DNA from 3 places in the Rhizobium sp. RHZ02 genome. Region 2 is predicted to be linked to each of the others. Evidence: predicted binding sites of a transcription regulator. Region 2 holds the regulator's gene; each other region holds the start of a gene.
The links. Region 2 encodes LexA, which represses DNA repair genes until DNA is damaged. Its sites were predicted from a motif close to TGTTCNNNNTGTGTTCNG; they were not measured.
Positions count from the first base shown of each region.

Region 1: the regulator LexA is predicted to act here: its motif matches at 3,183-3,200, upstream of recA (recombinase RecA).
Region 3: the regulator LexA is predicted to act here: its motif matches at 6,991-7,008, upstream of IB244_RS20480 (glycosyl transferase).

Region 1 covers NZ_JACUZX010000009.1:130,444-140,590, forward strand. Annotated here, with positions in the region: gene cckA (cell cycle histidine kinase CckA) at 1-1,159, shown strand, start outside; gene IB244_RS16040 (pseudouridine-5'-phosphate glycosidase) at 1,187-2,113, opposite strand; gene IB244_RS16045 (carbohydrate kinase family protein) at 2,142-3,086, opposite strand; gene recA (recombinase RecA) at 3,327-4,415, shown strand; gene alaS (alanine--tRNA ligase) at 4,570-7,230, shown strand; gene IB244_RS16060 (GyrI-like domain-containing protein) at 7,370-8,221, shown strand; gene IB244_RS16065 (glutathione S-transferase family protein) at 8,233-8,853, opposite strand; gene IB244_RS16070 (GNAT family N-acetyltransferase) at 8,942-9,388, opposite strand; gene IB244_RS16075 (NADP-dependent isocitrate dehydrogenase) at 9,467-10,147, opposite strand, start outside.
Region 2 covers NZ_JACUZX010000030.1:43,924-54,070, forward strand. Annotated here, with positions in the region: gene pdhA (pyruvate dehydrogenase (acetyl-transferring) E1 component subunit alpha) at 1-296, opposite strand, end outside; gene IB244_RS27520 (FtsB family cell division protein) at 443-763, opposite strand; gene eno (phosphopyruvate hydratase) at 909-2,183, opposite strand; gene IB244_RS27530 (methyl-accepting chemotaxis protein) at 2,599-4,443, shown strand; gene kdsA (3-deoxy-8-phosphooctulonate synthase) at 4,464-5,309, opposite strand; gene IB244_RS27540 (VOC family protein) at 5,306-6,190, opposite strand; gene lexA (transcriptional repressor LexA) at 6,390-7,106, shown strand; gene IB244_RS27550 (hypothetical protein) at 7,087-7,494, opposite strand; gene IB244_RS27555 (hypothetical protein) at 7,561-7,821, opposite strand; gene IB244_RS27560 (ComEC/Rec2 family competence protein) at 7,812-8,168, opposite strand; gene gltA (citrate synthase) at 8,844-10,133, shown strand.
Region 3 covers NZ_JACUZX010000015.1:113,284-123,430, forward strand. Annotated here, with positions in the region: gene IB244_RS20440 (Nramp family divalent metal transporter) at 1-337, shown strand, start outside; gene IB244_RS20445 (tRNA1(Val) (adenine(37)-N6)-methyltransferase) at 334-1,110, opposite strand; gene IB244_RS20450 (DUF2007 domain-containing protein) at 1,118-1,345, opposite strand; gene IB244_RS20455 (polyprenyl synthetase family protein) at 1,454-2,470, shown strand; gene IB244_RS20460 (tetratricopeptide repeat protein) at 2,598-4,427, shown strand; gene IB244_RS20465 (4-(cytidine 5'-diphospho)-2-C-methyl-D-erythritol kinase) at 4,434-5,342, shown strand; gene moaB (molybdenum cofactor biosynthesis protein B) at 5,326-5,877, shown strand; gene IB244_RS20475 (hypothetical protein) at 5,910-6,227, opposite strand; gene IB244_RS20480 (glycosyl transferase) at 6,419-6,937, opposite strand; gene IB244_RS20485 (PA0069 family radical SAM protein) at 7,075-8,232, shown strand; gene IB244_RS20490 (ribonuclease HII) at 8,343-9,020, shown strand; partial or broken gene ltrA (group II intron reverse transcriptase/maturase) at 9,139-10,147, opposite strand, start outside.

The sequences.
Region 1 (10,147 bases), on a different contig from region 2:
CACACTCGCGGGCGGGATCGCGCACGACTTCAACAATGTCCTGACCGCGATCCTGTTGTCCTCCGATCATCTGCTGCTGCAGGCCCGGCCGGCGGACCCTGGCTTTGCGGATCTGATGGAAATCAAGCGCAACGCCAATCGCGCGGCCGTGCTCGTGCGGCAGCTGCTGGCGTTCTCGCGCAAGCAGACGATGCGGCCGACGGTGCTCAATCTCACCGATGTGGTTGGCGACCTCAGGATGCTGGTCGATCGCCTGCTGTCCGGTACCAACGTAAAGCTCGACGTCGAGTATGGCCGTGATCTCTGGCCTGTGAAGACCGACCTGTCGCAGTTCGAGCAGGTGCTGATAAACCTCTGCGTCAACGCGCGAGATGCGATGCCGCAGGGCGGGAAGCTGACGCTTCGCACGAAGAACGTGACGGCGGCAGAGGTGGCGGCTTTCAACTATTCCTACATGCCGCATGAGGACATGGTCCTCATCGAGGTCTCGGACAACGGGACCGGCATTGCGCCTGAGATCATGGACAAGATTTTCGAACCCTTCTTCACGACGAAGGAAGTGGGCAAGGGAACGGGCCTTGGCCTCGCGATGGTTTACGGCATCGTCAAGCAATCGGGCGGCTACATTCAGCCGGAGTCGGAAGTTGGCAAAGGCACGACGTTCCGCGTCTTCCTGCCGCGCCACATTGTCGAGCCAGCGGTTGCCGCGGAAGGCGATGCCGCCACGCCTACTATCGGCACACCTGCGGAACAGGCGCCCGCCGCGGTGGAGCAGCCCGAGGATCTGACAGGCTCGGCTGTGATCCTGCTGGTCGAGGATGAGGAAGCGGTGCGTCGCGGCGGCAAGCGCATGCTTGAGACGCGCGGCTATACGGTTTACGAGGCCGGGTCCGGCGTCGAGGCGCTCGATATCATGGACGAGCTCGAGGGTAAGGTCGACATCGTCGTTTCGGATGTCGTGATGCCGGAGATGGATGGTCCATCGCTGCTGCGCGAACTGCGCAAGAACTATCCGAACCTGAAATTCATCTTCGTTTCAGGCTATGCCGAAGACGCGTTTGCCCGAAACCTGCCGCCGGATTCCAAGTTCGGCTTCCTGCCGAAGCCGTTCTCCCTCAAGCAGCTTGCCGTCGTCGTCAAGGAGACGCTGGACAGTTAAGGGGCGCCCAGCGCCCCTTTTTCAAACTCAGCCAGCCAGCGCGACGGCAATTTCTGCCGCGAGTCGAGCATTGTTTTCCACCAACGCAATGTTGGTCTTTAGGCTCTGGCCGTCGGTCAGGTCGAAGATCGTGCTGAGCAGGTAAGGGGTTACTTCCTTGCCGCTGATTTCGTCGCGCTCGGCGCTGTCGAGGGCGCGCTCGATATAGATTTCCATTTCCTCGCGGGGGATCTCGTCTGCCTCCGGCACCGGATTGGCAATGAGCATGCCGCCGTCAATGCCGAGCTGCTCGCGTACAGTCTGGAAGTTGGCGATGGCAGCCGGGCTGTTCAGCGTCAGCGGACTGCGCAATCCGGACGAGCGTGACCAGAAGGCCGGGAATTCCTCGCTCTCGTAGGTGACGACAGGCACGCCCGCGGTCTCCAGGACTTCAAGGGTCTTCGGTATATCGAGGATCGCCTTGGCGCCGGCGCAAACGACGATGACGCTGGTGCGGCCGAGTTCCTCGAGGTCAGCGGAGATATCGAAGCTTTCTTCCGCGCCGCGGTGGACGCCACCGATGCCACCCGTTGCAAAGACCTTGATGCCGGCACGCTCGGCGGCGATCATCGTTGCTGCGACGGTCGTTGCGCCGTGACGGCGCTCGGCGATCGCAAAGGCGAGATCGGCGCGCGAAACCTTGAGGACGTCCTTGGCCTGCGCCAGTTGCTCCAACTGGTCGGATTCGAGGCCGATATGCAGCGTACCGTGAATGACCGCGATGGTGGCTGGGACCGCGCCCTGCTCACGAATGAGCGCCTCGACGCTGCGGGCCATCTCGATGTTGCCAGGGTAGGGCATGCCATGGGTGATGATGGTCGATTCAAGCGCCACGATCGGCGCGCCGCGCTGCTTGGCGCTTGCGACTTCCTTGGAGTAGGCGATCGGCAGGAGGGGGGAGATCGGTTTCGTCATTGTCGCTTCCATTTCATCGGTATTGCCTTCAATGCAAAATTCTCGCCGGCGGAACAAGGGAAAGCGTCTCCCTCACGAGATCTGGGGAGAGGTTTTCATTGACGGCATGCGGCGATTGTACGGTAAGTGCCGCGGCCGCGGCGCCCTCCCTGATGGCATCGGCCAAGGAAATTCCACGCATCAATCCGGAGATAACGCCGGCTGCAAGCGAGTCACCCGCCCCGGTGACATCCGCGACATCTTCGAGGTTTGCCGGCTGCTGGGCAACAACATGGCGATCCGCGAAGGCGATCAGCTCGCGTTGGCCGCGGGTGACGACGCCACCGCGTAAACCGATGTCACCCAGCAGTGACGGCCAGTGCGCGGGATCGTTTGGGCGCTCGCCGGTCAATGCGGCAGCCTCGGCCTCGTTGAGGAAAAGATAGTCGATCCCTTCGATGCATGGTTTGAGCTTGAGGGCCTTCGCGGGCGAGATGGCGATCGCGCCCACCGGCTTGCCGAGAGCTTTTGCGCGCTCGACGATCGATGCCAGCGTCTCTGCCGGCAGGTTGGCATCAATGAGAATGAAATCGGTGGCGGCAAAGGCGTCACGTACGGCACGGATCGAAAGGCGCCGCGGCACGAACATCCGATAGAGATCCATGTCGGCAAGCGCAATCACGAGGTTTCCGTCGTTCTCGATGATTGCGGTGTAACTCGGCGTCTTCCGATCCAGGAAAATGAAGGGGCGATCATGAACCCCAGCGAAGTCGGCCGCCTCGCCGACCATCTCGCCGATCGGATCGCCGCCACGCGGTGAAATCATCGTCACATCGAAGCCCAACCTGGCAAGGTTGCGCGCCGCATTGAAGCCGCCGCCGCCCGGCTCCTCAAACCACGAGCCTGGATTGCTGGCGCCTGGCACGGTGTCGCCTGAGATGCGTCCGCGCCTGTCGATGTGGGCTCCGCCGAGGACAAGAATCTTCCGCTTCATTTCATCGTCCCGCATGGTCGAAAGATACGAATCGTCCTGCCGCCGCTGGTCGGCTGGCGACCAGAGCGCTATATCTAAGCCGTTGCTTTCCATCACGAAAACAAATGTAGAACACTGGCAAGTTTACCTTTTTGTTTCAATTATTTGCACGCAACTTGCGCAATGAGAACAAATGCGGTACAAAATCGCCATCGCTGGCGACATTGCTTGAGCGGCTTCAATAACCTAAAGGTGGATCGAATGTCACAGAATACATTGCGGCTTGTAGAGGACAAATCGGTGGACAAAAGCAAGGCACTTGAAGCGGCACTCTCACAGATCGAGCGGTCGTTCGGCAAGGGCTCAATCATGAAGCTCGGCTCGAATGAGAATGTCGTCGAGATCGAGACGGTTTCGACGGGTTCTCTCGGGTTGGATATAGCGCTCGGCATCGGCGGCCTTCCAAAGGGCCGTATCATTGAGATTTACGGACCAGAAAGCTCGGGTAAGACGACGCTGGCGCTGCAGACGATAGCGGAATCGCAGAAGAAGGGTGGCATCTGTGCCTTCGTCGATGCGGAACACGCGCTTGACCCGGTTTACGCCCGCAAGCTCGGTGTCGATCTGCAGAACCTCCTGATCTCGCAGCCGGATACTGGCGAGCAGGCGCTCGAGATCACCGATACGCTGGTGCGTTCCGGCGCTGTCGACGTTCTTGTCGTCGACTCGGTTGCCGCGCTGACGCCGCGTGCCGAAATCGAAGGCGAAATGGGCGACAATCTGCCGGGCCTTCAGGCGCGCCTGATGAGCCAGGCGCTGCGCAAGCTGACGGCTTCGATTTCGAAGTCCAACACCATGGTCATCTTCATCAACCAGATCCGCATGAAGATTGGTGTCATGTTCGGTTCGCCGGAAACGACGACCGGCGGCAACGCGCTGAAATTCTATGCGTCCGTTCGCCTCGACATCCGTCGTATCGGTGCAGTCAAGGAGCGGGAAGAGGTCATCGGCAACCAGACGCGCGTCAAGGTCGTCAAGAACAAGATGGCGCCTCCCTTCAAGCAGGTCGAATTCGACATCATGTATGGTGAAGGCGTTTCGAAGACCGGCGAACTGGTCGACCTTGGTGTCAAGGCGGGTATCGTCGAGAAATCAGGGGCCTGGTTCTCCTATAATAGCCAGCGTCTTGGCCAGGGCCGCGAAAATGCGAAGCTGTTCCTGCGTGACAATCCGGATCTCCTGCGCGAGATCGAGACGGCGCTTCGTCAGAATGCTGGCCTGATTGCGGACCGCTTCCTGCAGAATGGCGGCCCTGATGCAAATGACGGCGACGAGGCTGCAGACGGCTGATTTGCCTGGCGGTTTCCCAGAGTTCAAAACCGGTCGCATTCCTAATGAGATTGCGGCCGGTTTTGTTTGTCTGCTGGACAGTGGTTAAGGCGAGCGATAAAAGCCACTGGATTTAAGTTTTGACCTGCCTTCCGGCAGCATTGAAGGGCATAGCATGAGCGGTGTGAATGATATCCGGTCGACCTTCCTCGACTACTTCAAGAAGAACGGCCACGAAATCGTTCCGTCGAGCCCGTTGGTGCCGCGCAACGATCCGACGCTGATGTTCACCAATGCCGGCATGGTGCAGTTCAAGAACGTTTTCACCGGTCTGGAGCAGCGTCCATACAAGACGGCCTCGACCGCGCAGAAGTGCGTCCGCGCCGGCGGCAAGCATAACGACCTTGATAACGTTGGCTACACCGCACGCCACCACACCTTCTTCGAGATGCTCGGCAACTTCTCATTCGGCGATTACTTCAAGGAGCGGGCGATCGAACTTGCCTGGAACCTGATCACCAAGGAATTTGCGCTCGACGCCAAGCGGCTGCTGGTCACCGTCTATCACACGGATGATGAGGCCTTTAACCTCTGGAAGAAGATCGCAGGCCTGCCGGACGAGAAGATCATCCGTATTCCCACCAGCGACAATTTCTGGGCGATGGGTGATACCGGCCCGTGCGGCCCATGCTCGGAAATCTTCTACGACCACGGCGCTCATATCTGGGGCGGCCCTCCCGGTTCGCCGGAGGAAGATGGTGACCGCTTCATCGAGATCTGGAACCTCGTCTTCATGCAGTACGAGCAGGTCACGAAGGAAGAGCGCATCGACCTTCCGCGTCCGTCGATCGATACCGGTATGGGACTAGAGCGCGTCGCGGCAGTTCTGCAGGGCAAGCACGATAACTACGACATTGACCTGTTCCGTGCCCTGATCGAGGCTTCCGAGGAGGTCACGGGTGTAAGGGCCGAGGGCGAGCGCCGTGCGAGCCACCGTGTCATCGCCGACCACCTGCGCTCCTCTGCGTTCCTGATTGCCGATGGCGTGTTGCCGTCCAACGAAGGCCGCGGCTACGTGCTTCGCCGCATCATGCGCCGCGCAATGCGCCACGCCGAGCTCCTGGGTGCCAAGGAACCGATGATCTGGAAGCTGTTGCCGACACTCGTTCAGGAGATGGGTCGCGCCTATCCGGAGCTGGTGCGTGCGGAATCGCTGATCTCCGAGACGCTGAAGCTGGAGGAAACTCGCTTCCGCAAGACGCTGGAGCGTGGTCTTTCACTGCTTTCCGATGCAACGACGACGCTCGGCAAGGGCGACATGCTCGACGGCGAAACCGCGTTCAAGCTTTACGACACCTATGGCTTCCCACTCGATCTGACGCAGGATGCGCTGCGCGCCCGCGAAATCGGCGTCGACATATCAGGCTTTACGGACGCCATGGAACGCCAGAAGGCCGAGGCGCGCTCGCACTGGGCCGGCTCCGGCGACAAGGCTACCGAGACGATTTGGTTTGAACTCAAGGAAAAGCACGGCGCGTCCGAGTTCCTCGGCTACGACACTGAGACCGCAGAAGGCGTTGTTCAGGCCATCGTGAAGGACGGTGCCGCGGTCGATGCTGCGTCGGCCGGCGACAAGGTTCAGATCGTCGTCAACCAAACGCCGTTCTACGGCGAGTCCGGCGGCCAGATGGGCGATACCGGTGTCATCACCTCCGATACCGCGAAGGTTGAAATCACCGACACCCAGAAGAAGGGCGAGGGCCTCTTCGTCCACATCGGCACTGTTGTCGAGGGCACAGTGAAGGCCGGCGAGCCGGTTGCGTTGACGGTCGACCATGCGCGCCGTTCGCGTCTGCGCGCGAACCACTCCGCCACCCACTTGCTGCACGAGGCGCTGCGCGAAGTGTTGGGCACGCATGTGGCTCAGAAGGGCTCGCTGGTTGCGCCCGAGCGCCTGCGCTTCGACGTTTCTCATCCAAAGCCGATGACGGCCGACGAGCTGAAGGTCGTCGAGGACATGGCGAACGAGATCGTGTTGCAGAATTCGCCGGTCACGACCCGCCTGATGAGCGTCGATGACGCGATCGCGGAAGGCGCAATGGCGCTGTTCGGCGAGAAATACGGTGACGAAGTTCGCGTTGTGGCCATGGGCCAGGGCGTGCGTGGCGCAAAGGCCGGCAAGGCCTATTCGATCGAACTTTGCGGCGGCACGCATGTCGGCGCGACGGGGCAGATCGGGCTGATCCGCATTCTTGGCGAAAGCGCGGTAGGCGCCGGCGTGCGTCGTATCGAGGCGGTCACCGGCGAATCTGCGCGCGAATACCTGGCGGAGCAGGACGAGCGCGTCAAATCGCTCGCAACGTCGCTGAAGGTGCAGCCGGCGGATGTTCTTGCTCGCGTTGAGGCGCTGGTGGACGAACGCCGGAAGCTCGAGCGTGAGCTGGCCGATGCCAAACGCAAGCTTGCGATGGGCGGAGGGCAGGGCGGCCCTGCCGATGCGGTTCGTGATGTTGCCGGCGTCAAGTTCCTCGGCAAGGCAATTTCCGGCGTCGATCCCAAGGAGCTCAAGGGCTTGGCCGATGATGGCAAGGCAAGCCTCGGTTCCGGCGTCGTCGCGTTGATCGGCGTCGCCGAAGACGGCAAGGCGAGCGCAGTGGTTGCCGTGACCCCGGACCTGACGAGCCGGTTCAGCGCCGTCGATCTCGTGCGCGTTGCGTCGGCGGCTCTTGGGGGCAAAGGTGGCGGCGGTCGTCCCGATATGGCCCAGGCCGGTGGTCCGGATGGGACGAAGGCTGATGAAGCCATTGAGGCCGTTGCGGTCGCACTGGCAAGCTGAGCGAATTGAAGTTTGTAAAGGTCTTAGAGAGGCGGGGCTGGTCCCCGCCTTTTTCTTTGCGGATTCGCCAAAGTCCGCAGGATTTGTCAAACCGGGCTATGGTTTTCTGCAGCCGATCGATTTGCAGGAGGTTTTGACAATGAACGGCGAAACGGCATGGGCGCTCTACGAGAACCGTCTCAGACGGGTATCAGCCTATATCCATGATCATCTCGACGAAGAACTCGACATGGATAAACTTGCCGGGATCGCCTGCATGTCGAGCTACCACTGGCATCGGATCTATCGCGCGATTTTCGGCGAGACACTCGCGGCGACAGTCAAGCGATTAAGGCTGCATCGTGCGGCCGGGGACATGGTTCGCACGGATCTTTCTGTCGGGGAGATAGCAAAGCGATCAGGCTATCCCAACCTCCAGTCTTTTAACCGTATCTTCAAATCGGTCTATGGCATGCCGTTAGGTCAGTACAGGAAAGAGGGAAGCCATAAAGCCTTTGAACCCTCACCTAACGGAAAGACTGCAGCGATGTTCGACGTTACCCTACGGAAGATTGAGCCAATTCAATTGCTCGGAGTGCCGCACACCGGCTCGTTCATGCAGATCGGCAAGGCGTTCGAGACCTTGTTCGGCACGCTCTATGCGCGCGGGCTTGCCAAGCCGACGATGCGGATGATCGGTGTTTATCTGGATGATCCCGATATCGTGCCGTCCGAGAAGCTGCGCTCGATCGCATGTGTGACTACGGACGGCGAGGTTGTCGCGACGACGCCGTTCGAAGCGCGGATGCTCGACGGAGGCGAGTATGCCGTACTGCGTCACAAGGGGCCTTATGCAGACATGCACAAGGCCTACCAGTGGCTTTATGCGGAATGGTTGCCCGCCTCGGGTCGGCAGCTTCGCGACAGTGTGATGTTTGAGGAATACCTCAACAACCCACGTGAGGTGCCGCCGACCGAGCTCTTGACCGATATCTACATGCCGCTTGCCTGAGCGACCTGTTTCTACTGGGCAGCCTTCATGGCTTCGTCATCGATCGCGGTGGCACGCTTGTAGGCCGGGCGATCGGAGATGCGGCCGAGATAGTTGAGGAACGCTGGGCGCTTTTCAAGCGTACCTCTGCTCATGCCCCAGCCAATATGGGAGCCGACGTAAACATCGGCTCCCGTGAAACGATTGCCGGCAACGTAAGGTGTGGCACTGACGGCGCCTTCAAGCGCGTTCATCACGTCGGCGAAACTGCCATATCCCGCCATCCGGGCTTTGTCTGGTGGCGTTTCGAAGCCCAATGCCTTGTTGGTCGCCGCTGCCTCCAGCGGTCCGGCGGTAAAGAACATCCAGCGGTAGTAGCTGCCGCGTTCATCTGATGTTGGAGCGAGCCCGGCTTCGGGGAAGGTCTCAGCGAGGTAGGCGCAGATCGCTGCGCACTCAGTCACGATCGTTTTTCCGTGCCTGATGGCCGGGACCTTTCCCATCGGGTTGACGGCGAGATATTCAGGCGCCTTCATCGTTCCGCCGAAGGTCATGATCTCTGTTTTGTACGGTACGCCTGTCTCTTCCAGCATCCAGCGGGCGATGCGGCCGCGCGACATGGGGTTCGTATAAAATACCAGTTCGTCTGCCATGAACTCCTCCTCGTTTGCTGAATGCAGCGTATCAAGTCCGCCATCAGGGACATAGGACAGAGAGGTCCGGCGCAAAGGCCCTAACTATCTACAGCGGCTTGCGATATTGGATGAAACCGGATCGTTCGGCGATCCTGTCGTAGAGTCTTCTGGCGGTGGCGTTTGTTTCATGCGTCATCCAGTAGAGCCGGCCAGCCCCATTCGCGCGGGCAAGATCCGCCACGGCATCGATGAGAGCCGCACCTGTGCCGAGACCGCGCTGCGTGTCGTCGACATAGAGGTCTTGAAGATAGCAGGTCCATTTCGGCAGCCAGGTCGAACGGTGGAAAATCGCATGAACGATACCGACAAGGCGGCCGCTGTCGTCGAAGGCGCCAAGCGCGTGCATGTCTTCGCCTGGATCTTGAAATCGGCTCCAGGTCAGGTTCGTCGTCTCGGGCGGGATAACAACCTCGTAGAAGCGCTGGTAGCCGGCCCACAGAGGCTCCCAGGCGGCCCGGTCGGATGGTTGCAGCGGACGGATTGTTATGGTCATCCTCTTGTTCCCTTTGCTTGTCCTTGAAACGAAAACGGCGGGGAAATCCCCGCCGTCCATTCGGATATTGGTCTTGGCTTACGCCATCGCCTTCTGCAGGTTCTGATCGATCTTGTCGAGGAAGGCAGTCGTGGAGAGCCACGGCTGATCCGGACCGATGAGCAGCGCCAGGTCCTTGGTCATGAAGCCGGCTTCGACGGTGTCGACGCAAACCTTTTCGAGCGTCGCTGCGAACTTTGCGAGTTCCGCATTGTCGTCGAGCTTGGCACGATGGGCGAGGCCGCGGGTCCAGGCGAAGATCGAGGCGATTGAGTTCGTCGAGGTTTCCTGGCCCTTCTGGTGCTGGCGGTAGTGGCGGGTAACCGTGCCGTGTGCGGCTTCGGCTTCGACCGTCTTGCCATCCGGCGTAAGCAGAACGGAGGTCATCAGGCCGAGCGAACCGAAGCCCTGGGCAACCGTGTCCGACTGGACGTCGCCGTCGTAGTTCTTGCATGCCCAGACATAGCCGCCGGACCACTTCAGCGCCGAAGCGACCATGTCGTCGATCAGGCGGTGCTCGTAGGTGATGCCGATTTCCTTGAACTGGTCCTTGAACTCGGTCTCGTAGACTTCCTCGAAGATGTCCTTGAAGCGGCCGTCATAGGCCTTGAGGATGGTGTTCTTGGTCGACAGGTAGACCGGCCACTTGCGCATCAGGCCGTACATCATCGAAGCGCGGGCGAATTCGCGGATCGACTCGTCGAGGTTGTACATGGCCAT
Region 2 (10,147 bases):
ATATGGCCGTGATCGCGATAGGCGGTGATAACCTGATCGCCTTCTTTCTGCGCCATCTGCATGCCGACGACGACAGCTTCCTGACCGATGTAGAGGTGACAGAAACCGCCAATGAAGCCCATGCCGTAGAGCTGCCCGGCCTTCTCTTCGAAGCGGCGGATCAGCAGCATTTCGCGGTAGGCCTTGAGCTCCTCGTCGCGCGTGAAATCAGCGACAGGACCACCATTCGAGGCCTTGTTTGCCGGCTTTGCGCTAGTTTTACGGCTGGAAACGGTCGCGGTTTTTCGCGGCGCCATTCAACCCTCCCTATGGGTTTGTCGGTTCTTTGGTGGCGCACACCATAGGGAAGAAATTTAGCCACAGCAATGCCATAAATGCATGGCTCGTATTCATCAGTAAATCACTGATAAATAACGCTTTATTTCGATTAACTGAATTTCGGTTAATTCGAATAGTGATTGAATATGACGATCTCGTCAGCGCGAGAAACATTAAGCTGAAGACGCGCTTTCTCGTCCAGCATGTCCTTGTCCATCGAACCGTCGCTCAGCAGCGCGACCTGCTTTTCAAGATGCTCGCGCTTGCCTTTCAGAACCGCCAACTCCCTTTCGCGCGCTATCCGCTGGCGCTCGAACCCCTCGGTTGCCCGCAGACCGTAATCACCATGAATGCAATGATAGCCGAAGTAGGAGAGAAACGCGACCGTCATCGCGGGAACCACGAAACGACCGATCTTTTTCTTCTTGTGATGCTTTGTCCACATAAACGCACGCTCGAACGCATTACCTCGATGCGCTGAAGACTACCGGGCAGAGATTAACTGTCCGTTGACTATGAAAAATCAGGCACGAAAAAACCCGCGCCTTTCGTAGACGCGGGTCCAAGTCGCTCAATTCAGGCGCGATTGATCAGCCGCGGATGATCGAACGGCCGGCGTAGCGGGCCTGCGGGCCGAGGCCCTCTTCGATGCGGATCAGCTGGTTGTACTTGGCCAGGCGATCCGAGCGCGACAGCGAGCCGGTCTTGATCTGACCGCAGTTGGTGGCGACCGCCAGATCGGCAATCGTCGAATCTTCGGTTTCACCGGAACGGTGCGACATGACTGCGGTGTAGGCAGCCTTATGCGCAGTGTTGACGGCGTCGAGCGTTTCCGTCAGCGAGCCGATCTGGTTGACCTTGACGAGGATCGAGTTGGCAACGCCCATGCGGATACCATCACGCAGACGGGCCGAGTTGGTGACGAATAGATCGTCACCGACCAGCTGGACCTTCTTGCCGGCCAGATCCGTCAGTGCCTTCCAGCCGTCCCAATCGTCTTCAGCCATACCGTCTTCGATGGAGATGATCGGATACTGGGCGGCGAGCTGGGCAAGGTATTCAGCCATGGCACCCGATTCCAGCGTGCGGCCTTCGCCTTCGAGAACGTACTTGCCGTCCTTGAAGAATTCGGTCGCAGCGCAGTCGAGGCCGAGGTAGATGTCTTCGCCCGGCTTGTAGCCGGCTTTCTCGATCGACTTCATGATGAAGTCGAGGGCTTCAGGGGCGCTCTTCAGGCCCGGCGCGAAACCACCCTCATCGCCGACGTTGGTGTTGTGGCCCTGAGCCGACAGCTCCTTCTTGAGGACGTGGAATACTTCCGAGCCCATGCGAACGGCTTCGCGGATGGAATCGGCACCGACCGGCAGGATCATGAACTCCTGGAAGTCGATCGGGTTGTCGGCATGCGCGCCACCGTTGATGATGTTCATCATCGGGACCGGCAGCAGGTGGGCGCTGGCGCCACCGACATAACGGTAGAGCGGCAGGCCGGCAGCCTGGGCAGCAGCCTTGGCAACCGCGAGCGATACGCCGAGGATGGCGTTGGCGCCGAGGCGCGACTTGTTCGGCGTACCGTCCAGTTCGATCATGATGTTGTCGATCTGGATCTGGTTTTCGGCATCAATGCCGCCGATCGCGTCAAAGATTTCGGTGTTGGCGGCTTCGACAGCCTTTTCAACACCCTTGCCGAGATAGCGATTGCCACCATCGCGAACTTCAACAGCTTCGTGAGCACCGGTGGAAGCGCCCGACGGCACCGCCGCACGGCCCATGCTGCCGTCTTCGAGATAGACATCGACTTCGACGGTCGGATTGCCACGGCTGTCGAGAATCTCGCGGGCGATAATGTCGGTAATTGCAGTCATCGGTTCTTCCTGCTCGGTGGGTGATAACGTTGGAAGCCTGTTTAATCGAAGGCACACAAATTACAATGCCACACTGACGACAGATGGCATGCCACGGCCCTAGCGGGTGAATATGTCAGGCCTTTGAAGCCACGCCCGGCCGTTGGTTAGAGACAACGCTTATCAACTTTCAAAACCTGAAGTTTTGGAAATATAAATTTTGACTTTCAAGCTGGTTGTAAATTTATCGACCAGTAACCAATCATATTTATAGTTAACGGCCGAAAGGAAATAACACCTTCTTCGGCAGGCGTTATTGCATGATGCGCTTCCTTATGCGGCCAAGCCGCCTGTCACGATCCATAGCTGCTGCTCGAAAATTTCCAATGGTTTCAGAAACGACGTCGTTCACTATTTACTATTTACGGGGCATAGGATGAAACTCAATATTGCACGAAGCCTTGCAATCTTCGCGGTGGTCGTCGCCGCCGGGCTCATTGCTTCGATCGGCATACAAAACTACGCCTTCAATAAGCTACGCGTGAACGGCGAGATGTACCGGCAAATCGTCTACGGCAAGGATCTCGTTGCCGATATTCTGCCGCCGCCCCTCTATGTCGTTGAATCCTACATGCTTGCACTCGAGGCGGTGCAGCGCCCGGAGGTCGCCGGAAAGAACATCGACCGCATTCAAAATGTCCTGAAGCCCGCCTATGAGGATCGCCGCAAGTATTGGCAGGCAACCGCGCTCAGCGCAGACCTCAAGGAAAAACTTCTGAACGACGTCCTCATCAAAGGCGATGCGTTCTGGAAGGTGATGCAGGACGAACTCGCGCCCGCCATCCTTAACCACGACTCTGCGGTCATCCCGACAGCCTTCGAGAAGCTTGCGACCAATTTTCATATCCACGAAACGGCGGTCAACGAGCTCGTTGATATGGCGAACGCCTTCCTGGCAAAGGCTGAAAAAGACGCGGCCGAACAGACAAGCATTCTCTCGGCGATCACGGTTGCATCTGCGGCGGTCTCGCTTTGCCTGCTTCTTGGCGGCCTCTACGCCTTCCGCCGGCGCGCCATCGTGCCACTTTCGGCGATGCGCGACTACATGGCGATCCTGGCGGGCGGCGACTATTCCAAGGAAGTCCCCTTCAGCCACCGTGTCGATGAAATTGGCGAAATGGCACGCGCCGTCACCGTGTTTCGCGAATCGGCGCAAGAACGGAACAAAATCCGCGAACACCAGGATGCGGAGCGCCAGGCCCAAGCCCAGCGCGATGCGGCGCTGGCCGCCTCCAATGCTGATGAGGATGCCGGCCGCGAACGCATCATCGTGAGCCTCAGCCGCGGCCTGGACCGTCTTTCCCGCGGCGACCTCACCGTCCAGCTCAACGAAGCGTTCGCGCCAGACTACGAGAGGCTACGCGAGCAGTTCAATTCGAGCGTCCGCACGCTTTCCGGCACAATGAGGGATATCGCGACGGCAACCACTACGGTCAGGACTGGCACTAGCGAAATCGCAACAAGCACGGATGATCTGGCCCGGCGAACGGAACATCAGGCCGCATCGCTGGAGCAGGCAGCCTCGGCGCTAGATCAGATCACGGTTACGGTCAAAAACTCGTCGGAACGCGCCCATGAAGCAAACGCGATGATGACGGTGACGAAGGAAAGCGCCAGCTATTCGGCAACTGTCGTGCACGAGGCCGTAGCTGCGATGGAGAAGATCGAAGCATCATCCGTGCAGATCGGCGAAATCATCAACGTCATCGACGAGATCGCCTTCCAGACCAACTTGCTCGCGCTCAATGCTGGTGTTGAGGCCGCTCGTGCCGGCGAGGCCGGAAAGGGTTTTGCCGTCGTGGCGCAAGAAGTGCGCGACCTCGCCGGCCGCTCTGCCAAGCTGGCGAAGGAAATCAAGCAGTTGGTCGAGACTTCGTCCAGTCAGGTGTCAACCGGCGTTGCCTTGGTGAACCGCACCGGCGAAGCCTTGAACAGTATCGATCAGCAGGTGCTGAAGGTGACGACGCTGATCGAGGCGATCGTGCGCTCTTCCTCTGAACAGACGACCGCGCTCGTCGAGGTCAATGCCGCCGTCAACACCATGGACAGCGTCACCCAACAAAACGCCGCGATGGCGGAGGAAACCAGCGCAGCCTGCCGCGAGCTTGGCAACGAGGCGCTACACCTCAATCACCTGCTCTCCCGCTTCGCTCTCGAAGGCACGGAGAGGACGGCAGGATCGGCATATCCCACAAAGACGAGGTTGGCGCTCGCCGGTTGACGGCGTGCACGTCCATCCATTTATCCCGCCTTGGCAATCGCATCGAAGGCCAGCAGCTTTTCGAGAAGCCGCGGCATATCCCGCAGATAGACCATGTTGGGACCATCCGAAGGCGCATTGTCAGGATCTTCGTGGGTTTCCACGAATACGCCAGCGACGCCGACGGCGACCGCCGCACGCGCGAGCGTCTCCACGAACTCGCGCTGCCCTCCGCTCGAACCGCCCTGCCCGCCCGGCTGCTGGACCGAATGCGTGGCGTCGAAGACCACGGGGGCGCCCATCGCCGCCATGATAGGCAGCGATCGCATGTCGGAGACCAGCGTATTGTAGCCGAAGGAAGCACCGCGTTCGCAAAGCAAGATGTTCGGATTTCCGCTCGAATTCAGCTTGTTGAGGACGTTCTTCATGTCCCAGGGCGCGAGGAACTGCCCCTTCTTGACGTTGATGACGCGGCCGGTCTTGGCGGCGGCAACGAGCAGGTCGGTCTGACGGCTGAGGAAAGCTGGGATCTGCAGGATGTCGACGACGGTGGACACCTCGGCACACTGCTCTTCGGTATGAATGTCGGTCAGGACAGGAAAGCCGTATTCCCTCTTGAGATCGGCGAACACTTCAAGCGCCGTTTCGAGGCCGATACCGCGCTGCGCTGACAGCGACGTCCGGTTCGCCTTGTCAAAGGAGGACTTGTAGACGAGGCCGAGACCAAGCTTGTCGCAGAGTTCCTTCAGCACACCGGCGACCATGAAGGCATGCTCGCGGCTCTCCATCTGACAAGGCCCGGCAATCAGCGACAGCTTGCCGGAATTCGAAAAGGTGACGCGGCCGGCGCCTTCGCCGACCACGACTTCGGAATTTGTCTGGCTCATCGTTTCTCCTCGAAGGCGAAGAGAGCGCCCTGTCCGGGCGCGGCCTTCACCAGAATTCGATTGTTCTTGCGCGTATAGGTCATCCCGTTAGCAGCCAATTGCGCTTCTGTCACGGCGAGATCGCCTACTTTGAAAACGATGGCAACACCACGCAGACCGCGATCGTCGGAAGGCGCAGGGATGTCGAAGTAGGCGTCCAGTCCATCCGGGGAGAGAACACTCACTCTGGCATTCGGAGTTGTCACACTCACACCGAAGGCCTCATTGGTCGTTCCCAAGCTGTGGGCGGCGGCGCGCAGGAATGGTCCAAACGCCTTGGGGTCGGGTGCCCCAAGCACGATCTCTGCGATCCCAACCACCCCATTTGCATGCACTTGCAGGGCTTTCCGGTCGGCTGGCAGCGGGTTGACACGTTGGCATGTGAAGAAAAAGAAATCTGGAGCGCGCAGGTCAACTGCAAAGGCGAGCTTAAATGCAGCCGTCACCTCCGAGCCATCGGGCATCTTCATCGGCCGCTCGAACTGCAGCATCTCGCCGCCATTGATCTTTTCGGACAGAAACCGGGCATGGTCGCGATCGGCATCCGCCGTCGCAAAGACCACGGCAGACAGCCCATCGTCTCCACATCGGAATCGAAAGGCACGGTCCCGCGCGGTGAAGACATTGCCTTTCTGCGCCGAAGCTTCATGCAGTTCGGCATTGGCGACCCCGAGAGGCTCCAGATAAGTTTCGTCGGCGAAGAATATGCAGGCATTCTCGGTCCCAAACGGGTGCCGGGCGTCGGGCGCGACGGTGAATCCCAGCTTTCCGAGACGCTCGCGCGAGAGCCTGATATTTGGAACCGGCAGCACGATGTGGTCCAGCGGATGTGCTTCGCTCATGGCAACTTCTCCGGAATTTGCGAAGATGTGCGCCGGGCAACAGGACAATGCAACCCCCTTCTACGCTTTCGGTCAAATGAGACGCAAAAACTCAGCAAGTTGCAGGCAAGATTTACGAAAATTTAGGTACTTGCGGAACACATATGGAACATATAGTGTCTGTTCTGGCTTTGTTTCACGACTCTGGGGTTCAACTTCGATGCTGACGCGCAAGCAACAGGAGCTTCTTCTCTTCATTCACGAGCGAATGAAGGAGTCCGGTGTCCCCCCTTCTTTTGATGAAATGAAGGATGCCTTGGACCTCGCGTCGAAGTCAGGCATCCACCGCCTGATTACCGCGCTGGAGGAACGGGGCTTCATTCGCCGACTGCCGAATCGAGCCCGCGCTCTGGAAGTCATCAAACTGCCCGAGGCATATAACCCGAGCCTGCAGCCCCGCCGCGGTTTTTCGCCGAGCGTTATCGAAGGCAGCCTCGGCAAACCACAGCCAGTTGTGGCGCCGAAGCCAGCGCCGCAGGCTGACAACGGCGGTCCTGCCTCTGTACCGGTCATGGGACGGATTGCTGCCGGCGTACCGATTTCGGCAATTCAGAACAATACCCATGACATCACGGTTCCGGCGGACATGCTTGGCCCAGGCGAGCACTATGCGCTTGAGGTCAAGGGCGACTCGATGATCGAGGCCGGCATCTTTGATGGCGACACGGTAATCATCCGCAACGGCAGCACCGCCAATGCCGGCGACATCGTTGTTGCGCTTGTCGATGATGAGGAAGCGACGCTCAAGCGCTTCCGCCGGAAAGGCGCCTCCATCGCACTTGAGGCGGCAAACCCGGCTTACGAGACGCGCATTTTCGGGCCTGACCGTGTCAAGGTCCAGGGCAAGCTTGTCGGCCTCATTCGCCGCTATCATTGAAGGCAAGCGGCTCGCCGTCAAAGGTGCCGCTTCGCCAATTATACGCCCGATGGCGGATCCAAGGGCGGTCGGGCCTCGTATAGGCCGTCGTGACGACGGAGCTACCTTGATCGTCGATCCTTACCTCAGCGGCACCAAAGCGACGCAAGGTTTCGCCGGTGAACAAAAGTGCGCCCGACCGGCACCCCGTCGTGCGGAGGCGAGCGGGTGTCACGACGATATCGGCCGTATCGCAGGCAGCGCCGAAGTAAGCGGGATTTTCGACGATCGTCACGACGTAGCCGCTATCGTGCGTGGCTGTGCACCAGGCGCCTTTCAGGCATACAAATCGGTTCTCAGCGCTCGTCGCAGCCTGACGTAACGCATCGCGGGCATTGCGCAATTCCACGGCAGATAACCTCTCCGATCTGCCTTGACTGTCCCGCCGCCTGATAGCGTTGACACCCTCCAACAATTACGTTGGTTGATCTAGCTCCGCGGCGAGCGCCATTCGCCATTGGTCGAAAATGAAGTCAGGCGGATGCGGCCGGTTCGGTGCAAGGACTTGTCCTCTCACAATCGCGACGAGATTGCCGTCTTCGGCAATGACCATGTCGGGCGGCGGCTCGCTCGGCGCAACCACAACAAGCACTGTTGCCAGCCCCGCAATGCCAGCGCCGAGGTAGCGGATCTTGGTGCGCAGAAGGGCAAGTAAGAGGAACCCTGCTACCGCCACAGGAAAATACCAACCCGGCAATCTGCCGATATCGATATTGCCGCCCAGGTCGAGACCATCTGGGCAATGGCGATCACGATGTCGAGCCCGAAACCGGCAATTTTCCATGGAATGACGTCGAGGCCAAAAGGTGTCAGCAGCATAGCGAGCATGCCCATCGGCATCACCACGAAAGAGACCACCGGCATGGCCATGAGATTTGCCGGCAGACCATAAGCGCTGAGCCGGTGGAAGTGCTCGACGGCGAAAAGCGCGGTCGAGAAGCCGCCGATCATCGCGGTCAGCAGGATGCCACCAAAGAAGCATATGATGAAAACGACGGGCGTTACTGCGGCGACCTGCAGCAAGGGATGTTCGTGCGGCGGCCTTCTTGACCAGATCGCGTAAACCGGCGACGAGGGCAAGCGTCGCCGCAAACGACATCCGGAGCTCGGCCGGGGGCACTTCCAAGCACGAACCAGAGGATCGCGCCCGCCCCAGCGAAGACGGACGAAACCAGGAAGAACCGCGCATGCTCTATCTCCGTTGCCACGGCGAGACGAAGCCACACGGTACAACGATCCGACGCAGTCCTTATCCGTGTCGGCCACGGCACGAAGGATTGCGTCTGGAAAGTTAGCGGAGGTTCCGCAGGAACTCGTGGCACGAGAAAAGAAGGCTGTGGCGCGCGCCCAAACGCGTCCGCGCCGGGTGTGGCTTCCCTCACCTCCAATGGCCTCAACCCCGGCATGCATTGCGCCCAAAAACAGCCGCCCGTACAACCAGAATGAAAGCTAACGGGCTTCCAAGCAAGAATAATCGATTGAAATCTGAAGGAAAATCGGAAGCCGGAAAAGCTAAGGATAATCATCAGCTTCTGCTATGCGCAGGGGTCATCGCAGAAGTGCCCAAAAGTTGATACTGCGATGCACAAAATGGCGTCACGGTAACTTGGCATTAGGCGCGCGATCATATAGCAATCATCGACGACGCTTAACCCTATGGCGCTTTTATGGCGCCAACCGCCAGTTTGGAGGATCATAATGACGGAACAAAGCGCAACACTGAAAATCGGTGACAAATCAGTCGATCTCGCCGTCAAGAGCGGCACCATCGGTCCTGACGTCATCGATATCGGCGCCCTGTACAAGAACACGGCTTCCTTCACGTACGATCCTGGTTTCACCTCGACCGCGTCCTGTGAATCGAAAATCACCTATATCGACGGTGACGCCGGCGTACTGCTGCATCGCGGCTATCCGATCGAGCAGCTCGCCGAGCACGGCGACTTCCTCGAAGTCTGCTACCTGCTTCTCTACGGAGAACTGCCGACCGCAGCCCAGAAGAAGGACTTCGACTATCGCGTGACGCATCACACGATGGTGCATGAGCAGATGAGCCGGTTCTTCACGGGCTTCCGCCGCGATGCACATCCGATGGCTGTCATGTGCGGTTGCGTCGGCGCGCTGTCGGCGTTCTACCACGACTCCACCGACATCACCGATCCGCATCAGCGCATGGTCGCAAGCCTGCGTATGATCGCCAAGATGCCAACGCTGGCCGCCATGGCCTACAAGTATCACATCGGCCAGCCCTTCGTTTACCCGAAGAACGATCTCGACTACGCGTCGAACTTCCTGCGCATGTGCTTTGCAGTTCCTTGCGAGGAATATGTGGTCAATCCGGTTCTGGCCCGCGCCATGGACCGCATCTTCATCCTGCACGCCGACCACGAGCAGAACGCGTCGACCTCGACCGTCCGCCTCGCCGGCTCGTCGGGTGCAAACCCGTTTGCCTGCATCGCAGCCGGCATTGCATGCCTCTGGGGCCCGGCACACGGCGGCGCCAACGAAGCAGCGCTGAACATGCTGACTGAGATCGGCACTGTTGACCGCATTCCGGAATACATCGCCCGCGCCAAGGACAAGAACGATCCGTTCCGCCTGATGGGCTTCGGTCACCGCGTCTACAAGAACTACGATCCGCGCGCCAAGATCATGCAGAAGACGACGCATGAGGTTCTCGGCGAACTCGGCGTCAAGGACGATCCGTTGCTCGAAGTTGCGATGGAACTCGAGCGCATCGCCCTAACCGATGAATACTTCATCGAGAAGAAGCTCTATCCGAACATCGACTTCTACTCCGGCATCACGCTGAAGGCCCTGGGCTTCCCCACGACTATGTTCACCGTGCTGTTTGCCCTGGCCCGTACGGTCGGCTGGATTGCCCAGTGGAACGAGATGATCGAAGATCCAGAGCAGCGTATCGGTCGCCCGCGCCAGCTTTATGTCGGCGAACCGGAGCGCGACTACGTGCCGGTTTCCAAGCGCTAATCGGCGATCACAGA
Region 3 (10,147 bases), on a different contig from region 2:
AACCCTTGCCGGCCAGATCGTCATGGAAGGCTTCTTGAAGATCCGGCTTCAGCCATGGGTTCGCCGCCTCATCACCCGCGCGATCGCCATCATTCCGGCCGCCTTCGTCACGATCTGGTATGGCGACCAAGGGACGGCGGAACTGCTGATCCTGACGCAGGTCGTGCTCAGCCTCCAGCTCTCCTTCGCCGTCTTCCCGCTGGTGATGTTTACCGCCAGCAAGGCGAAGATGGGTGCGCTGGTCGCCCCGCGCTGGCTGAGCGCCATCGCCTATGTGATCGCGATCCTGATTGCCGGCCTGAACGTCAAGCTGCTGATTGACTTCGTGACCGGCTAGCGCCTGGCATAGGCCGCCCGGCCATTGTTGAGATCGTCCACGAAGGGGGAGAATTTATGCGTCCCCTCCTCGTGCATGATGAGTGGCGCGCGCAGCGAAAGCCGCGCGCGCGATCCTTTTATCGCCGTGACGAGGATGCGCACGGCGTTCTCGCCTTCGCGCGGATGGATTGCGGTCACCTCGATGCCGCCGAAACGGCGTCCGCAGGCATCGATGATTTCGGCGATCGATTCCGGCTTCGCAATCAAGGACAATTGTCCGCCGGGGATCATGATCGCCCCGGCCGTCCGCACCCAGCTTGCGAACAGTCCGTCCGTCATCGCATGCGCCTCCGCCTTCAAGGCATCGGGCGTCCGGCGATCGCCTGCATCGTTGAACGGCGGGTTCATGATGACATGATGGAAGCTCTCATCGACAAGACCGGCTTCGTTTCGCGCCTTCGCCCTTAGCGTCACATCCGCCTCGACGACTGAAACGCGGCCGGCCACATGCGCATTGTCAGGCAGGAGGATGCTGCGGCGCGCATAGTCAGCCATCTCGCCCGAGCGCTCGAAGAGCACGACTTCCGCGGCCGGCAGCCGTGACGCGACGGCCAAGCCTGCAGCACCCGCGCCGGCACCGAGATCGGCAACCTTGATCGGACGATCGTCGGCAACGAGCGCTGCGAGCAGCATTGCATCCATGCCCGAGCGATGCCCCCTGCCCTTCGGCTGCACCACATGGAACAGCCCCCGGTGAAAGGCATCTATGGTCTCGGCAACATCTTCCGTCATCAAAAGCTCACTTCGGCATCCGCAGTTCGTCGCCGAGCCCGGCATCCACGAGAATGCGGCGCGCCCGATCCGCCTCGTCATCATCGACGAGAAGCCGGCGCGGCAGCATGCCGAGTGACCCTTCCAGAATGCTCATGCCCTGATCGGCGATGAAGCAGTGAATCCCCGCATCCTTCAGCAGACTCTCCGCAAAGGAGAGCAGTACGGGATCATTGGCGCGAATAAGTTCATGCATTTGCGGGAAAATCCCTTTCAAATTTGCGCGACGCGACAATTCACCCCTTGCCGCGCCAATCGCCCCTTTCTATTGTCGAACCCAATAATTTAACAGGAGTCCGGGTCGTTGGGCGTGGTCATACCGCTTGAAGAAAGCAAAAACAAACTGGCATCCGTCAAGCCGCTGGTCGATTTGACCAAGGCGGACATGCAACGGGTCAACCAGCTTATTCTCTCCAAGGCCGGTTCCGACGTCCAGATGATTCCTGAGGTGGCCAACCATCTCATCTCGTCCGGCGGCAAGCGTCTGCGCCCGATGCTGACTTTGGCCTCGGCTGCGCTGTTCGGCTACAAGGGCGAAAACCACATCAAGCTTGCGACATCGGTCGAGTTCATGCACACCGCGACGCTGCTGCATGACGATGTGGTCGACGAGAGCGACCTTCGCCGCGGCAAGTCCACGGCTCGCATGATCTGGGGCAACCAGGCCAGCGTGCTCGTCGGAGACTTCCTGCTCGGCCAGGCGTTCCGCATGATGGTCGAGGTCGGCTCGCTCGAAGCGCTCGACGTGCTCTCCTCGGCTGCCTGCGTGATCGCGGAAGGCGAAGTGCTGCAGCTCTCCGTCGCCAAGAACATGGAAACAACTGAGGACGACTACCTCGCCGTCATCCGCGCGAAGACGGCGGCATTGTTTGCCGCGGCTGCCGAAGTCGGCCCGATCGTCGCCGATGCCGGCAAATCCGGCCGCAACGCGCTGAAGTCCTACGGCATGAACCTCGGGCTGGCCTTCCAGCTGGTCGACGACGCGCTGGATTACGGCGGAAAGGCAGCCGATCTCGGCAAGAATGTCGGCGACGACTTCCGCGAGGGCAAGATCACGCTGCCTGTGATCCTGGCCTATCGCCGCGGCACCGAGGAAGAACGCGCCTTCTGGCGTCAGGCCATTGAAGGCGGCGAAAGCAGCGACCAGCATCTCGAAAAGGCACTTGGCCTGATTACCAAGTACGGCACGCTGAACGATACCATCGCCCGGGCGGTTCACTACGGCACGATCGCACGCGATGCGCTTGCGCCCCTTCCCGACACGGCATGGAAATCGGCCCTGATGGAAGTCATCGACTTTTGCATCGAGCGCGTCAATTAATCGACGGTCACTGATCGCGGGCTGATTTTATTGCAGGACCGCTTCAAAAAAGCCATCCTGTTGTGAGTCAGTCATTTCAACTGATTTGCAGTCGGACGAGGCCGGCTGCCACAAGAGAGGTTTTCTAATGCGGCAAAAACTTGCCATCCGTCTTCTTTCGAGCGCAGCCATGGCAGCGGTCATATCGCTGGCAGCGCTCGGCGGCGTGAATGCCGAAGAGACGGCCAAGAAGGACGATGCCGCGACAGTGATCTTCGATCCGGATAGCGTCACGAGCTTCTCCGGTGCGTTTTTGGCTGCCCGGACCGCCGATGTCGATCACGATTACGAGACGGCGATCGAACTCTACAAGAAGGCGCTGCAGATCGAGCCGGGAAATCCGGAAATCCGCCAGCGACTGATGATCTCGCTGCTTTTGAACGGCGACATCCAGGACGGCGTGAAATACGCCAACGACCTGAAGGGTGATCCGACCGTCGAGCGCATCACGACCATCGTGCGCAGCATGGATGCCATTCGCCGTGGCGAATACAAGACGGCTGAATCCCTTCTGAAATATACCGGACCGAACGATCTCGACCGGATGATGAACGATCTGCTCGCCGCTTGGGCCCGCGTCGGCGCCGGCCGTGGCAAGGAAGCCCTCACCACGATCCAGAAGATGAAGGGACCGGATTGGGTCGGCATCTTCAAGTCATACAATGCCGGCGCGATCGCGATCGTGAACGGCGACATCAGGGCCGCTCGCCAGAACCTCAACGACGCCGTGCTCGACAAGGACGGCGGCGCGACCGCTCCTGATACCTTCATGCGCGCCGTCATCGCTCTTGCCCGGCTCGAAGCCTCACAGGGCAACAAGCAGAAGGCGCTCGACGCAATTTCCGTCGGCGACAACCTGCTGCCCAACTACGCGCCGCTCAAAGCGCTGCGCCAGAGCATCGAAAAGGGCGAGAAGCAGGAGCAGCAGATCCAGACGGCCAAGCAGGGTGCTGCCGGCGTGCTCTTCTCCATCGGTGGCGCGCTGAACCGCGACGGCGCCGAGGATATTGTTTCGCTCTACCTGCAGACCGCCAAGACGCTGGATCCCGATAGCGCCGATACGCTCGTCATGCTCGGTGGCATTGCCGAGAAACAGGAGCAGATGGACCGCGCCATCGCGCTCTACCAGCAGGTACCCGAGAACTCGCCGATGCGCCGCATCTCCGAGCTTCAGCTCGGCCTTGCACTTGCACAGGGCGGTAAGGTGGATGAGGCACGCAAGCACCTTCAGAACCTGATTGCCTCCGATCCGAACGACGTTCGCAGCTACCTCGCCTATGGCAGCGTGCTGTCGGACGTGAAGGATTACGCCGCGATGGCCGAAAACTACGACAAGGCTGTCGAAGTTATCGGCCCACTGCCGGGCAAGGGCGCGTGGACTGTCTTCTTCCAGCGTGGCATTGCCTATGAGCGCCTGAAGAAATGGGACCAGGCCGAGCCGAATTTCCGCAAGGCGCTGGAGCTCAACCCGGATCAGCCGCAGGTTCTAAACTACCTTGGCTACTCGTGGATCGACATGAACCGGAACCTCGACGAGGGGCTGGCGATGATCAAGAAGGCGGTCGACCTGCGTCCCGACGATGGCTACATCATCGACTCTCTCGGCTGGGCCTATTTCCGGCTGAACCGCTTCGCCGAAGCGGTTGAGGAGTTGGAGAAGGCTGCGCAGATCAAGGCCGGCGACGCGACGATCAACGACCATCTGGGCGATGCCTATTGGCGCGTCGGACGCAAGCTCGAAGCCGTCTACCAGTGGAACCGCGCGCTCGGCTCCGACCCTGAGGCATCCGAGATCCCGAAGATCAAGGACAAAATCGCCAACGGCCTGCCGCAGGATACAGACAACTCCAAGGCTGCGGACAAGAAACAGCCTGACCCGGCGCCGATCCAACCGAAGCCTACCGATAAGAAGTCCTGATCGGCGATGCCAGAGGCGAGTATGGGCGATGACGTGACGGTCATCGAGGACGCTCCGGCAAAAATCAATCTGGCCCTGCATGTGACGGGCCAGAGATCCGATGGCTACCATCGGCTCGACATGCTCGTGACCTTCACCAAACATGGTGACCGGCTGGGCTTTGCGCTGGCGGATAAAGATGAATTCGTGATCTCCGGGCGTTTTGCCGAGGCGCTTGACGACAGCCGCGACGACAACCTCGTCCTGAAGGCTCGGGACTTTATGCGCGAGGCGATCGCTCGCGAGGGCGGCTCCGCTCCCGCCGTCCGCATCCATCTCCAAAAGAACCTGCCGATTGCCTCCGGTATCGGCGGCGGCTCGGCCGACGCGGCGGCTACGCTTCGCGGTCTGATGCGGCTCTGGAATGTCTCGCTTCTGAACGCGACCATCGAGGCAATCGCCATTCGACTTGGCGCCGACGTGCCTATGTGCCTGGCGAGCAGACCGCTGATCGCCAGGGGCATTGGCGAGCAAATCGTGCCTGTCGACGACATGCCGGCCTTTGCCATGGTGCTGGCAAACCCGTTGAAAGGCGTATCAACGCCCGAGGTTTTCCGAAGGCTGACGAACAAGGCCAATCCGCCGCTCGACATGACGCCGCGTTTCAACTGGGTCGAGGCGATACGCGCTACGCGCAATGACCTTGAGCCGGTCGCTCGCGACCTGCTGCCCGAAATTGCCGAGATCTCGACGATGCTCAAGAAGCAGGGCGCATCTTTCGTTCGCATGTCTGGTTCCGGTGCGACCTGCTACGGTATCTTCCATACGCTTGCGGCGGCGGAAGACGCCGCCGCCGCGCTTCACCGCGAACGGCCGGACTGGTATTTCGAAGCCACGGAAACGACTGCGGGAGGTCATGATGCCGGGTTTGGATGAAACGCGTCCCTTCATTCCTGTCGGCATTGCCGTGCTGACGGTCTCGGATACACGCACGCTTGCCGATGACCGCTCCGGCGATACGCTGGCCGCCAGAATCAAGGAGGCGGGGCACCGGCTGGTCGACCGCGCGATCGTCCCCGATGATCGGCAGGCGATCGCTTCCCGCGTGAAGGCGTGGACCGAACGCGACGATATCGACGTCGTCATCACCACGGGGGGAACCGGCTTTACCGGCCGCGACGTCACCCCGGAAGCTCTGGAGCCGCTCTTCGAGAAGAGGATGGATGGCTTTTCGGAAGTGTTCCACCGTATCTCCTACGACAAGATCGGCACCTCGACGATCCAGTCCCGCGCCACGGCGGGCGTTGCCAACGCGACCTTCATCTTCGCGCTGCCGGGCTCGCCTGGCGCCTGCAAGGACGCCTGGGACGGCATATTGAAATCCCAGTTCGACTACCGCCACATGCCCTGCAATTTCGTGGAGATCATGCCGCGCCTCGATGAGCACCTGAAGCGCGGCGCCGGCAAGTAACGGACTGCTTCGGCAGGCGACCGTCTGCCGCTCTATGCCCCTATGCCCGGCAGAGCAGGCATCGTATCCCAGCTATCACCCGACAGCAGGATGCAGCTTACGCCGTGAACATCCGTGATGAGCAGCGTCCACGTGCCGCTCTGCGCGGCGTAGACCTCAAGCATGGCGTTCTGGTTGATCAGCCCGACCGCCGTCAGTCTCTCGGCAAAATTCTTGTCGAGGAAATTGACGACCTCGGATCGGCCTGCGCAACTGCGCATCATCTGCGATGCTGCCGAATGCGGATGCGCGATCATCGATGTCGTCAATATGACGGCCGCTATCAGGCCGCGGATCATATTGCGTTTCATGACGCACCTCCTTTTGCCGGAAACCGGCAGAAGAGGAGACTTCCGCTGACCTGTTCTGCCGTCTGCCGGCATTCCATGGTCGACCGTCACGAAGCGAGGCGCTCGGGCGGCGCCATGATGGAATTATAGCGCAAAATTGTATCGGGCGCCAATTATCCGCATGGGTGGCACGCGGAGCAGCGCCCTACCTACTATCGCGCCGCGCGCGCGACCCAGGATGGAATCAGCTCGCTGCTGAGCTTGCGCAGCTTTTGCCCCTTCGCGAATTCCGCGAGACGCATTCCGCTTCTTGCGGCAGCGATCGCCTGCGCCTTCGGAAGGAGAAGACCTAGCTCCAGCGGCGACGAAACACGCCCGATACGCTGCAGGAACGGCCGTCGGTATCCGCGCGACGCGTTGAACCGCGCCGGTAGCTTGTTCAGGATCATATACTCAGCAATCTCGTCGATCCAGCCGGTCTGCGGTCGCGCCCCCGGTTCCACGAAAAGGAGCCACTCGCCTCGCGCCGAATGCACTATGTCCTTGATATCCCATTGTGAATGGAAGCGGCAGCCGGCGGCGTCGGCCACCCTCGACGTTCCATCCCGCGAGTCGTGGTCCAGCACCACGACGTCGCTGACGAGCCCCTCCACTGCGCCTGCAACCAACACCGATAATGTCTGCGCCAGTTCCGGTTCCTGATCCTGGCATTCCAGCACAACTGTCAACATTGCCTATTCATAGAGCGCCGCACAAAAATTTGCCAGCGACACTTTCCTCATTTTGTTCTTGCATTGTTCTCTTTTTGCCGATAGGAATTTAATCATCAAAACGGATGGAAGCAAAGCTTCCGCCAGCGGAGAATCCGATGAATGAGCAGTCCCTTGCAGGGCAGGCCGCATTCGCGCCTGCCCATACGGCAGATATTGCCGATACGATGATCGTATCTGCCGGCCTGCGGATCGATGTCGACCGCCGCCGTGGGCGTGCGGCCGGGCTTAATCCGAACGGGCGCTTTGAGCCTCTGCGTCGGGAAGCGTTCGACGATGGCTGGCAGAACCTTGAGGATCTGCCGCCGTTCAAGACCGACGTGCAGATCGAGAAGCCGCGAACGGTCATCACCCGCAACGAGTCGCCGGACATTCCCTTCGACCGCTCGATCAATCCCTATCGCGGCTGCGAGCATGGCTGCATTTACTGCTTCGCGCGGCCGACGCATGCCTATATGGGCCTTTCGGCCGGTCTGGACTTCGAAGCCAAGCTGTTTGCCAAGCCGGATGCGGCGAAACTCCTGGAGCGAGAATTGGCGAAGCCTGGTTACAAGCCGCGGGTAATCGCGATCGGCACCAACACCGATCCCTACCAGCCGATCGAAAAGGAATGGCGCATCATGCGGCAGATCCTTGAGGTGCTGGAAAAGGCGAACCATCCGGTTTCGATCGTAACCAAGTCGGCAATGATCCTGCGCGACCTCGACATTCTCTCGGCGATGGCGGAAAGAAACCTTGTCCGCGTTTCACTGTCGGCGACGACGCTCGACCGAAAGCTGGCGCGGACCATGGAGCCCCGCGCCTCGACGCCGACGCGCCGGCTGGAGGCCATCCGCGCGCTCTCCGAGGCAGGCATCCAGACATCGGTCCTGGCTGCCCCGATGATTCCGGCGCTCAACGACCATGAGCTTGAGCGAATTCTGGATGCGGCGCACGCGGCGGGTGCCACCGAGGCGGGTTATGTCATCCTGCGTCTCCCGCTCGAGGTGTCGCCGCTGTTTCGCGACTGGCTGCTGCAGAACTATCCCGACCGCTATCGTCACGTCATGTCGCTGGTCCGCTCGATGCGCGGCGGAAAGGATTACGATGCTGAGTTCGGCAAGCGAATGAAGGGCGCCGGACCCTATGCCTGGCAGATTGCGCGCCGTTTCGAAATGGCGACGAAACGGCTGGGCATGACCCGGCGCAGCATGCGGCTGCGGGACGACCTGTTCGTTCCGCCCGATGGCAGCGGCGTCCAGCTCTCGCTGCTCTGACATTTCAGCTTCGCGGATGGTCGCCCTGCCCTTCCGCGCTGGAGTCCCCGGCCCGCCGCCCTGATCCGGGGACTTGCAGGAAATCGGGTTGGCGTGCGAGGGTCAGCTGCATGAGCCGTCGCACGTCACCCGATTCTCCCATGCTTTTCGAAGATGTCCCCCTCGTGCCGGATTTCCGGCTGGAGCTGAAGGCGCGCAAGGCCGGTCACTGGCCGGTTGCAGGTGCCGATGAGGCCGGACGGGGGCCGCTGGCCGGTCCCGTCGTGGCGGCAGCCGTCATTCTCGATCCGAAACGCATTCCTGAAGGCCTGAACGATTCCAAGCAGCTCTCGGCCCTGAGGCGCGAAGAGCTTTTCGTTCAGATTCTCGCAACCGCGACCGTCTCGATCGCCTCTTCAAGTTCGACGCGCATCGATGAGACCGATATCCGCAAGGCCAGTCTGGATGCCATGCGCCGCGCCATCTGCGGCCTGTCGATACCAGCTAGCTTTGTCCTGACCGATGGGCTTGACGTTCCGCCTGGGCTCGCCTGCCCCGGCCAGGCAGTCGTGAAGGGTGATGCGCGCTCCGTCTCGATCGCCGCCGCATCGATCGTCGCCAAGGTGACGCGCGACCGGATGATGGCGCGCGCCGACAGCACCTTTCCGGCTTACGGCTTTGCCGCGCATGCCGGCTATGGCACCGCGCAACATAGGGCCGGTATCGAGAAGCACGGTCCCTGCTCGCTGCACAGGATGACCTTCAGCCCGCTGAAGAAGGTGCAGGGTATCGAGCTCGACAGCGATTGATCCCGTCCGCGACTTACCATTACAGCTCCAAATCGGCATAGGGGGCGCTCGATGTGATCGCTCCCCTGCCACACCACCCGGCATGCGGGTCCGCACCGGGCGGTTCGAGGGATTGAGGTTATGCGAGTCTGGGCATTCCGAGTTGGTCGGCCCATCTGATGGTGAGAACGGCGTTGATGAGCTTGCCGCTGTTGCGCCACCAGCGGCGGGCGTTTGCCGCCACCTGTAGGGCCACATCGGGTTTTGCCCCCCGAACCGTCAGTTCCCGGAAGATAGTCCTGCTGTGCTTCCATTGCTTGAGCTGGATAGCCCTCAAACGGTGACGCATCCATTCGTCCAGCCTTTGCCAGACCCGAGATGTTTGCGCCAGCCGGAAGTAGGCTTTCCATCCGCACACGAAGATACGCAGCCGTTCTGCCACCGCTTTCAGGGATCGACCCGTCACGCGCGGTGTCAGTTCGCGAATGCGCTCCTTGAACGCCTTGATGGCCTTGTCGGCGACCAGTCTCTTGACCACCCGTCCTGGTGCTTTGAAGAAAGCATAGCCGAGGAATTTGCGGCCGAAGACACTGGCAACGGCGCTCTTGGTCTCGTTCACCTTGAGGCGAAGTCGGCCATAAAGCCGCCGCAGCAGAGCCATCACCCGTTCGCCCGCCCGCTGTGACCGCACGTAGACGTTACAGTCGTCGGCATAGCGGCAGAAGGCATGGCCCCGCTGTTCAAGTTCCTTGTCCACCTCATCCAGCAACACATTGGCCAGAAGCGGCGACAGCGGCCCACCCTGCGGCGTGCCTCGGGTCCGCTTGAGGACCACACCCCATCAACAATGTCGGCGTTCAGATAGGCCCGTACCAAGCGGATCACGCCGGGATCGGGGATTTTCTTGCGCAGACGGTCGATCAGGATGTCATGGTCAACCCGGTCGAAGAATTTCTCCAGGTCAACGTCCACGACAACCCGCCGTCCGGACTGCACGAACGATTGCGCCGCCAGGACGGCATCGTGTGCACTCCTTCCAGGACGGAAGCCGTAGCTGTGCTGACTAAAAGTCGGATCAAGAATAGGCTGGAGGACTTGCAGGAGCGCCTGTTGGATCAGACGGTCCAGCACCGTGGGGATGCCAAGCT